Regions from separate parts of the Geobacillus sp. GHH01 genome, predicted to be linked through region 1. Evidence: predicted binding sites of a transcription regulator. Region 1 holds the regulator's gene; the other holds the start of a gene.
What was found. Region 1 encodes CtsR, which represses protease genes until heat stress. Its sites were predicted from a motif close to ATGGTCAATAAAGGTCAAACA; they were not measured.
Positions count from the first base shown of each region.

Region 2: clpP (ATP-dependent Clp endopeptidase proteolytic subunit ClpP) is a predicted target of CtsR. The motif match lies at 2,257-2,277, and genes of this name have one in related genera.

Region 1 covers NC_020210.1:93,815-99,286, reverse strand. The annotation lists gene clpC (ATP-dependent protease ATP-binding subunit ClpC) at 1-301, opposite strand, end outside; gene GHH_RS00520 (protein arginine kinase) at 298-1,389, opposite strand; gene GHH_RS00515 (UvrB/UvrC motif-containing protein) at 1,395-1,943, opposite strand; gene ctsR (transcriptional regulator CtsR) at 1,959-2,420, opposite strand; rRNA gene rrf (5S ribosomal RNA) at 2,685-2,801, opposite strand; rRNA gene GHH_RS00500 (23S ribosomal RNA) at 3,272-5,472, opposite strand, start outside.
Region 2 covers NC_020210.1:3,116,834-3,122,305, reverse strand. The annotation lists gene yvcK (YvcK family protein) at 1-126, shown strand, start outside; gene whiA (DNA-binding protein WhiA) at 247-1,209, shown strand; gene GHH_RS15465 (HPr family phosphocarrier protein) at 1,224-1,481, shown strand; gene clpP (ATP-dependent Clp endopeptidase proteolytic subunit ClpP) at 1,608-2,198, opposite strand; tRNA gene GHH_RS15455 (tRNA-Arg) at 2,505-2,576, shown strand; gene GHH_RS19250 (hypothetical protein) at 2,817-2,981, shown strand; gene rpoN (RNA polymerase factor sigma-54) at 3,507-4,814, shown strand; gene GHH_RS15440 (glutaredoxin family protein) at 4,865-5,110, shown strand; gene GHH_RS15435 (sugar-binding transcriptional regulator) at 5,234-5,472, shown strand, end outside.

The DNA of each region.
Region 1 (5,472 bases):
AATGGCCGAGCTTCCGCGCTTCATCCATCGACAGCTCAATGACTTTTTTCGCCCGCGGTGTATAGTGGATCGTATGCGACACTTCACTGCCACGGCCGATGAGCGATTCGACTTCTTTTTGAATTTTATCTGGGCCGAGCCCAAGCGCCATGAGCGCCTTAGCCGCGATCCCCTCGCCCTCGCGGATGAGGCCGAGCAAAATATGTTCTGTGCCGATATTGTTATGGCCGAGGCGAATGGCTTCTTCCTGCGCCAGCGCCAGCACTTTTTGCGCCCGTTCCGTAAATCTGCCAAACATCATCGTTCATCACCCTCCATCTTTCTTCGTTCCTCCATCTTTAAACGCTCCCGGATCAGCGCCGCGCGGCGGACGTCCCGTTCTTCAGGGCGAAGCGCCCCGCCGGCATATTGCTGCAAAAATCCCGGCTGCGTCAAAATCATCAGCTCATTTAAAATGTTGCGCGAGATGTTCTTGATATATCCTAGATCAATCCCTAAGCGAACATCGGACAGACATTGCGCCGCTTCTTTCGATTCGATGACGCGGCAGTTGGCCAGTATGCCGTATGAACGGAACACCTTGTCTTCTAATTGTATGCCCAAAGTTTTCACTAATGCCTGACGAGCCGCTCTTTCTTGGGCGATCAGCTGCTGAACGATCGTATGCAAATCAGCAACAATGTCTTCCTCCGATTTCCCAAGCGTGATCTGGTTGGAAATTTGGAATATATTTCCCAACGCTTCACTCCCTTCACCGTATGTTCCACGGACAACAAGCCCAAGCTGGTTGATGGCAGGAATAATACGGTTAATTTGTTGCGTCAGCACAAGCGCCGGAAGATGCATCATCACCGAAGCCCGCAATCCCGTCCCGACATTGGTCGGGCAGCTCGTTAAATAACCAAGCCGCTCGTCAAAGGCATAGTTGACATACCCTTCAATCCAATCGTCCAATTCGCTCGCCGCCTCGAGAGCCTCAGCAAGCTGCAACCCCGGGAATAGGCATTGGATGCGGATATGATCCTCCTCGTTGATCATGATGCTGATTTCTTCATTTTCCGAAAGCAGACAAGCGCCAAACGGCGAATCCTCAGCCAGATGCGGACTAATTAAGTGTTTTTCTACCAATACCCGTTTTTCAATCGGCTGAAGCTCCGACATTTTCAACAACTCGAAGCGGCCTGCCCCTCCGTAAGAACGATGGGCGAACGTCCGTTCAAACAACGCGACGATTTGCATCGCTTCTTCACTGCTAAACAGCGTTGGAAAACGAAAGTCAACGATGTTGCGCGCCAGTCGGATGCGACTGCTTAAGACGATGTCCGAATCCGGCCCCTCTTGGCTCATCCACGCGCTGACCGCCGTATTGAAAAACTTCTCGAACGACATACCGCTTACATATCCCCCTCTCCGCGTCGACGCAGTTCATCCTCCAACGAGCGGATTTGGTCGCGCACCTCGGCCGCCCGCTCGAATTCCTCACGAGCGACGAGCTCCTGAAGCTTTTGTTTCAACATAGCAAGTTGCTTGCGCAAATGGAGAACGCCGCCTTTTCGCTTCGGAATTTTTCCTGAATGAGCGGTATTGCCGCTATGGAGCCGTTTCAAAATCGGCGGCAAGTAGCGTGCAAACGTCCGGTAGCAGTTAGCGCAGCCGAACCGCCCGATTTGTGTGAATTGATGGTATGTCATTTGGCACGTCTCACATTGAAGTACATCCGGGTTCGGAAACGCGTTCGCCGTCATCTCTTTCATCGGCGCTTGAAAGTTAAGAAGCCCCGCCAACAAGTTGTTGAGTGAAAAATCATCATTGCCGTAGAACGTAAACATATGGCCATGCTCTCTGGCGCATTGCTCGCAAAGATGGAACTCCGTTTTCTCTCCGTTTACAATTTTTGTAAAGTGCATCGTGGCCGGCCGCTGCTTGCATTCTTGGCAAATCAATGCCTCCCCCTCCCCCTATTTGTATTTCAGCGACGTCAGCATCGCTTTTAACATGCGGGCCCGCAGTTCGTCCCGCTCGGGCAAATCGATATATAAAACAGAACGATCCATAGCGCTTAACATAATTTTCGCTTCCCGCTCCGAAATTACCTTTTCTTCAACGAGACGTTTTACCACATCTTCAGCATTCGATTGGCTGATGCGGTGGCCGACAAGCTCGAGCAGCTGGTCAATAAGCTGTGCTTCACTCTTTGTCTTCACTTTCATAATGCGGATATACCCACCGCCACCGCGCTTGCTTTCGACGATGTACCCTCTTTCAAGGGTAAACCTCGTATTGATGACATAGTTGATCTGCGACGGAACACATTGGAATTTATTAGCGATTTCGCTTCGTTTAATTTCAACGATATCTTGGTCGCTCATATTGAGCACTTGCTTTAAATATTGCTCAATGATGTCGGAAATGTTCGGCACTCTACCTACCACCTTCCTTACAACCAAGCTGCCTGGCGATGGGCCGTCCGCTGACAAGGACACCCCACTGCCTATTCGTTGACTTTGACTATATTTGACCTTACTCTTACTATACAATGTATTACGGAAAATTTCAAGAGTGACCAAAGAAGGAAAACTAACTATAGAATATCCGTTTTTCTGGACAATAAAACGTCAAGCAGCCGAATAAATGAAAAAGCACGCCTTTTCTTCCAAGGAAAGAAAAGACGTGCTTTCCATTTTGCCTAGCAGCGACCTACTCTTGCAGGGGCGCTGGCCCCAACTACCATCGGCGCTGGAGGGCTTAACTTCCGTGTTCGGGATGGGAACGGGTGTTTCCCCTCCGCCATAGCCACTAGGCAACAATGGACAAGTCTTATTATAAGGAAAGTTGACCTGTTGTCAAGACTTTTTCATTCCCTCAAAACTAGATAACCGTGCTCAGGAAGAAGCCGCTCGCCTGCGCTTTTCGCATTGTCCAGCTCCGGCTCGCCGCCGCTCGGGGTCAAATAACCTTCGCCTTCGGGATGTGAACATCCCTGCAGGCGAAGAACATTTGCCCGTCGCGGCGACCCGCTCGCCTGCGCTTTTCACTGTCTAGTTCCGGCCGCCATCGGCTCGCGACGCTTCGGTCCTGCTGCGGCGGCGACAGCCTCCTCGCAGGCCCTCCAGCGCACCTCGCCGATAAGCGGGCGGCCTCCACTTTTCTTGCTGTCCAGTTCCAGCGCCTAGCTCTCTTCTGCCAAATAACCTTCCCCCTCGGGGTGCAAGCACCCCTGCGGGTGAAGAACATTTGGCTTCGAGAGCTAATCGCGGCGCTTCCACTTTTCTAGGTTAAGCCCTCGATCGATTAGTATCCGTCAGCTCCACGTGTCGCCACGCTTCCACCTCGGACCTATCGACCTCGTCATCTTCGAGGGATCTTACCCGCTTTGCGCGGTGGGAAATCTCATCTTGAGGGGGGCTTCACGCTTAGATGCTTTCAGCGCTTATCCCGTCCGCACATAGCTACCCAGCGGTGCCCCTGGCGGGACAACTGGTACACCAGCGGTGCGTCCATCCCGGTCCTCTCGTACTAAGGACAGCTCCTCTCAAATTTCCTCCGCCCGCGACGGATAGGGACCGAACTGTCTCACGACGTTCTGAACCCAGCTCGCGTACCGCTTTAATGGGCGAACAGCCCAACCCTTGGGACCGACTACAGCCCCAGGATGCGATGAGCCGACATCGAGGTGCCAAACCTCCCCGTCGATGTGGACTCTTGGGGGAGATCAGCCTGTTATCCCCGGGGTAGCTTTTATCCGTTGAGCGATGGCCCTTCCATGCGGAACCACCGGATCACTAAGCCCGACTTTCGTCCCTGCTCGACCTGTCCGTCTCGCAGTCAAGCTCCCTTGTGCCTTTGCACTCTCCGAATGATTTCCAACCATTCTGAGGGAACCTTTGGGCGCCTCCGTTACCTTTTGGGAGGCGACCGCCCCAGTCAAACTGCCCACCTGACACTGTCTCCCACCCCGCTAAGGGGTGCGGGTTAGAATTTCAATACCGCCAGGGTGGTATCCCACCGCCGCCTCCACCGAAGCTGGCGCTCCGGCTTCCCAGGCTCCCACCTATCCTGTACAAGCGATACCAAAATTCCATATCAGGCTGCAGTAAAGCTCCACGGGGTCTTTCCGTCCTGTCGCGGGTAACCTGCATCTTCACAGGTAGTATAATTTCACCGGGTCTCTCGTTGAGACAGCGCCCAAGTCGTTACACCTTTCGTGCGGGTCGGAACTTACCCGACAAGGAATTTCGCTACCTTAGGACCGTTATAGTTACGGCCGCCGTTTACTGGGGCTTCGGTTCGCACCTTCGCTTCCGCTAAGCGCTCCCCTTAACCTTCCAGCACCGGGCAGGTGTCAGCCCCTATACGTCGCCTTTCGGCTTCGCAGAGACCTGTGTTTTTGATAAACAGTCGCTTGGGCCTTTTCACTGCGGCTCTTCAGGGCTCTTCACCCCAAAGAGCACCCCTTCTCCCGAAGTTACGGGGTCATTTTGCCGAGTTCCTTAACGAGAGTTCTCCCGCGCGCCTTAGGATTCTCTCCTCGCCTACCTGTGTCGGTTTGCGGTACGGGCACCTCTTCCCTCGCTAGAGGCTTTTCTTGGCAGTGTGAAATCGGGGACTTCCGGATCACTCCGTCGCCGTCACCGCTTGGCCTTATGATCCGCGGATTTGCCTGCGGATCAGCCTCACGGCTTGGACAGGCTCTTCCAGCCGCCTGCTCGCCCTATCCTCCTGCGTCCCCCCATCGCTCAAACGGGAAGAAGGTGGTACAGGAATCTCAACCTGTTGTCCATCACCTACGCCTTTCGGCCTCGGCTTAGGTCCCGACTAACCCTGAGCGGACGAACCTTCCTCAGGAACCCTTAGGCTTTCGGCGCAGAGGATTCTCACCTCTGTTTTCGCTACTCATACCGGCATTCTCACTTCTAAGCGCTCCACCAGTCCTTCCGGTCTGGCTTCTCTGCCCTTAGAACGCTCCCCTACCGATGACCAACGGTCATCCCGCAGCTTCGGCGGCACGTTTAGCCCCGGTACATTTTCGGCGCAGAGTCACTCGACCAGTGAGCTATTACGCACTCTTTAAATGGTGGCTGCTTCTAAGCCAACATCCTGGTTGTCTCGGCAACTCCACATCCTTTTCCACTGAACGTGCACTTCGGGGCCTTAGCTGGCGGTCTGGGCTGTTCCCCTCTCGACCACGGATCTTATCACTCGCAGTCTGACTCCCGGGCATAAGTCGTTGGCATTCGGAGTTTGACTGGGTTCGGTAACCCGGTTTGGGCCCCTAGCCCAATCAGTGCTCTACCTCCAAGACTCCTAAACCCGAGGCTAGCCCTAAAGCTATTTCGGGGAGAACCAGCTATCTCCAAGTTCGATTGGCATTTCACCCCTACCCACACCTCATCCCCGCACTTTTCAACGTGCGTGGGTTCGGGCCTCCAGCCGGTGTTACCCGGCCTTCACCCTGGACATGGGTAGATCACC
Region 2 (5,472 bases), 560 kb from region 1:
GACGACAGCAGCGGGCTTTCGTTGCAAGTCATCCGCGACGATATTGTCACGTACGAGGATGGGGTCATTCGCCATAATACGGCGAAAGTCGCCGCCCTTCTTCTCGGGCTTCTCCCTCACCGTTAAAGGCGGGACCCGAGTAGGCCGCAAAGCGCCATTATGGGCGGTGATGCTCCCGGTGGCCGCGCCGAAAGTCAGGCACCTCCAACCGGCCGGATGCGGGGAACGAATGGAGGTGGAGCGATCGTGTCTTTTGCATCGGAAACGAAAAAGGAATTGACCCATTTAGAGGTGAAGCCTTGCTGCTTGCGCGCGGAGCTGTCGGCGCTTTTGCGCATGAACGGTTCACTGTCGTTTTCCGGCGGGCGAATGGCCATCGATGTCCAGACGGAAAATGCGGCGATCGCTCGGCGCATTTATACGTTATTGAAAAAGGGCTACGATGTCGCCGTCGAGCTGTTTGTCCGCAAGAAAATGCGCTTGAAAAAAAACAACGTCTACATCGTCCGCGTGACCGACGGTGCGGCCTCTTTGCTTCGTGAACTTCACATTGTCAACGGCGATTTTTCGCTCATCCATGACATTTCCCCGGAGCTCGTCAAGAAAAAATGCTGCAAGCGCTCGTATTTGCGCGGCGCGTTTTTGGCTGGCGGTTCGGTCAACAACCCGGAGACGTCGTCTTACCATTTGGAGATTTTTTCGCTGTATGAGGAGCATAACCGGGCGTTATGCGAATTGATGAACAGCCACTTTTTTTTAAATGCGAAAACGTTGGAACGGAAAAAGGGGTTTATTACGTATTTAAAAGAGGCGGAAAAAATCGCCGAGTTTTTGAACATCATCGGCGCCCATCAAGCGCTGCTCCGCTTTGAGGACATTCGCATCGTCCGCGATATGCGCAACTCGGTCAACCGGCTTGTCAATTGCGAAACCGCCAATTTGAACAAAACGATCGGCGCTGCGCTTCGCCAGGTGGAGAACATCCGCTACATCGACGAGACGATCGGCCTTGATTCACTGCCGGCCAAGCTGCGGGAAATCGCGAAACTTCGCATCGAGCATCAAGACGTGACGCTGAAAGAGCTCGGGGAGATGGTTGCCGGTGGAAAAATCAGCAAATCCGGCATCAACCACCGGCTGCGCAAAATTGATGAGATCGCGGAGCGGCTGCGGGCTGGAAAGCCGGTCGATTTCCATAAATCGCTGTAAAGGGGAGATGGAGAATGGTGGAAAAACAAGTGGAAGTGAAATTAAAAACCGGGCTGCAGGCGCGCCCGGCGGCGTTGTTTGTCCAAGAAGCGAACCGTTTTTCCGCTGATGTGTTTTTGGAAAAAGACGGAAAACGGGTCAACGCGAAAAGCATTATGGGCTTGATGAGCCTTGCTGTCGGCCATGGAGCGGTGATCACGCTCATTGCCGACGGTCCGGATGAGCAAGAAGCGATCGAAAAGCTCGCCGCCTATGTGCAAAAGGAAAAGTAAAGCAGCGTGTGGGGCTGGCGGGGAAAGGAATGGAAAAGGCTGCTCCGTTTTTGTCGGAAGCAGCCTTTTTTCGTCAATGTCGGTGCAGGCGCAGCTCTATAGCGGTTCTGCCAACGTGTGCATGCCTTATTTTTCATCAGCGCGCGTCAGCACGCGGTCAATGATGCCGTATTCCATCGCTTTTTGCGCGGTCATAAAGTTGTCGCGGTCCGTATCGCGCTCGATCACTTCGATCGGCTGGCCGGTGTTTTCCGATAAAATGCGGTTCAATTTGTCGCGCAAGAACAAAATGCGCTTCGCTGCGATTTCGATTTCCGTCGCTTGCCCTTGGGCGCCGCCGAGCGGTTGGTGGATCATGATTTCACTGTTTGGCAAGGCGAACCGTTTCCCTTTCGCACCGGCGGCAAGCAAAAACGCCCCCATGGAAGCGGCCATGCCGATGCAAATTGTCGATACGTCCGGTTTGATGAACTGCATCGTGTCGTAAATCGCCAGGCCAGCTGTGATCGAGCCGCCCGGGCTGTTGATGTACAAGGAAATATCTTTGTCCGGGTCTTCCGCCGCCAAAAACAACAGCTGCGACACGATCGAGTTGGCCACTTGGTCGTCGATCGGGCTGCCAAGGAACACGATTCGGTCTTTCAATAAGCGCGAATAAATGTCGTACGCCCGCTCCCCGCGGTTCGTCTGTTCGATGACAGTCGGAATCAAATACATCAAAAACGCCTCCTTTTCCATCCTAATGGATCAATATGTACGCCTTAATCATACACGAATGGTCAATGAAGGTCAAACAAAACGACCTTCCCCATTCTTTATAACATATTCGCGGCTGGCGGCAAACATCCCTTTTTTCATCATAACCGCTTTTTCGTTTTTTTAACCTGTTGCCCCGTTGATGGGGGAAGGAACAAAGGTGCAATTTTTCCTGCTTTTGATGGCATTTTTCCTCTTGCATTTTTGCGCGATCCTGCTATAATAGAACATGCGACGGAACGAAATAGAGAAATCATGAACTTCCATGCCCTCGTAGTGTAGTGGATAGCACGAGAGATTCCGGTTCTCTTAGCGTGGGTTCGAATCCTGCCGAGGGCGCTACTTGTATCCGACCTGTTCGGATCGGAATTCCTAAACTCCTTGATACGACCGCGTTTGCGGTCGTTTTTCATTTTTGGGGAATCCCGAAAAAAACGATAGAATCCGAAAAAATTTTGCACGAATTTTGCACGGCTATTTGGTACGATCCAGTTCCGCCATCGCGAGATCGACCTGCCGGGATTCTTTTTGTTCCATCTCATCTAAAATATGCGAGTACGTTTGCAGAGTAGTGACAATATGGCGGAACGGGAAACGAGTTTGGAGCAGCTGGCTTCGATTCGGTTTCGCCAACCGTCGATCACGATTCGGACCTTGTCCGCAGACAAAGCGTATGGCGCCACGGAGTATCTGGAAGCGCTCTTTCTTCATCCAGACTACAGTTTTTTGTTTTTTGTCGTGTAAATGCCACTAATAAGTGAAAGGTGCAAACCGAATCCTCCTTCCGTTGCGTCACCCGATTGGGCGGCGCTTTTTATGTAGGTGAGGTGATACACGTGTAGAAGTTGCACGAGGTATTGAACGATAACAAAAGCTAAACCACATGAAGAAAAAGGACGGAATGACCTGGGGCGACTGGATGGAGATCATGGGGTCCGGCGCGATACGTATAAACGAGTGCGCGGGGCGGTGAGGAGGAAATGGGAAGGAATAAAGACCCTTAGGTTAAAAAACATATACTTGGTATATGGTTGTAATCCTGCCGAGGCAAAACAGCCGCCTAGGCGGCTGTTTTTCTTTTAGATCAGCAGCGGACGCGCCGCTTTCCTCGAGAGGGTTCCCAAATCAAGGGCTCGGGCGGGGCATTGGGTTTTTTCGTCTGAACAGGCGCCGGTTCGGGCGGTCGCCAAGGCCGCTTTCCGCCGTCAAAAATTTCTCCTACCCCCTCCCGCTCCCGTTGTGTACAATAAAAGAAAGGGAGGCGTGACGATGAGGGCGGAGTTATGGCAAGAGCAGCGGCTGCAGTTGTCGCTGACAAAGGAACTGGTGCAGGCGATTGAACTGTTGCAATATTCCGCAGTGGATTTGGAAGCGTTTTTATATGAACAGTCGCTGGAAAACCCGTTTTTGGAAATTCGCCGCACCCGGGTGCGGCAACGGCCAAGCCGGACAGAAAGAGACCAAAAGCAATGGCTCGAGAACATTGGCGCCCGCGCAGAGACACTTGTTGGCCATTTGCTTTCTCAGCTGCCTGCGTTGAAGCTGGCCGATCGGGAAGAGCGCATCGTCCGTTATCTCATTGCCTCGCTCGATGAGGATGGCTATTTGCGCGTGCCGCTTGCCGAGCTGGCGGCGCGGTTTTCCGCATCGGAACAAGAGATGGAACGGGGGCTGCGCCTTGTGCAGTCGCTCGACCCGCCGGGAGTCGGCGCCCGCGATTTGGCGGAATGCCTCTTGCTGCAGCTTGAACGTCTTCCTGAGCGCGACGAGCTGGCGGAAACGATCGTCCGTTATCATTTTGTTCCTTTTGCGGAAAAGTCGTGGAAAACGCTGGCCAAGCAGCTTGGCGTCAGCCTTGGCGAACTGCAGCGCGTCTTCGAGCTCATTCGCACACTCGAGCCGCGGCCGGGCATTCACTATTCGAGCGAAACGCCGCCTTTGGTCGTGCCGGATGTCATCGTCACCCGCGGGGCGGATGGAGACTGGATGGCCGCCTATAATGATGACATCCATCCGGAGCTCGGATGGAATCGGGATTACGAGCGGCGCATCGCCGCATCCGGCGACCGGCATGCCGAACAGTTTATCAAAGAAAAATATCGGCAGTTTACATGGCTCGCGAAAAGTTTGGAGCAACGGAAACAGACGCTTCTCCATTTGACGGCCGTCATCATCGACCGCCAGCGCCCGTGTTTGGAGTTGGGGCTTTCGGCGCTCAAGCCGATGACGATGCGCGAGGTGGCCGAGGAGCTCGGCGTTCATGAATCGACGGTGAGCCGCGCGGTCCGGCATAAATATGTGCAAACGCCGTTTGGCACCGTGGAGCTGCGCCGTTTCTTTTCGAATGCCGCGACGGCCGCAGGGGATGAAGCGGCATCGTCCGCCCGCGTGAAAGCGATCATTGAGGCCCTTATTTCCGAGGAAGATCGGCGGGCGCCGCTGTCTGACCAACAGCTTGCTGATTTGCTTCGCGATCGGCACGGCATCGCCATTTCGCGCCGCACGGTCGCCAAATACCGCGAGCAGCTGCGCATCCCGTCTTCGGCAAAGCGGAGGCAATATATCGGCCTGCCGTAACGGGCGGCCAATCGAAACGGCAACTGCTGTAGAAAGAGAGGAAGAAATGAATGCATATCCGATTGTATACGAAAACCAATTGCCCGCTCTGCGACAAAGCGAAAGCCGTTTTGACGGAGCTGCGGGCGGACTATTCGTTTACGCTGGAAGAAATTGATATTTACAAAGATGATGAACTGCTGGAAAAATATCAGCTGATGATCCCGGTTGTGGAATTGGATGGCGAAGAAATCGGCTGGGGAGCGATTGAAAAAGAAGCGGTGAGAAAACGGTTGCGGCGGGCGCAAAACAGTTGAACGGCTATCGTCCTCCTGCTATAATGAAAATGGCGCGGGAGGAATTTTTTATGGCACTGCGGGACATAATATGTCATACCGGGACATAAGATGTCCCTATATTCAATCGAGGAGAAAGGATCCATGCAGCCGTTATTGGAGGCACAAAAAAAATTATTGCCTGACTTGCTTGACGTTATGCAAAAACGATATCAAATTTTGCACTCCATTTCGCTTATGGCGCCGATCGGGCGGCGGGCGCTGGCGGCGAGCCTCGGCATGAGTGAGCGGGTGCTCCGGTCGGAAACAGAATTTTTGAAAGGACAAAACTTGCTTTCCGCCGATGTGTCGGGCATGCGGTTGACGGAGGAAGGCCAGGCGCT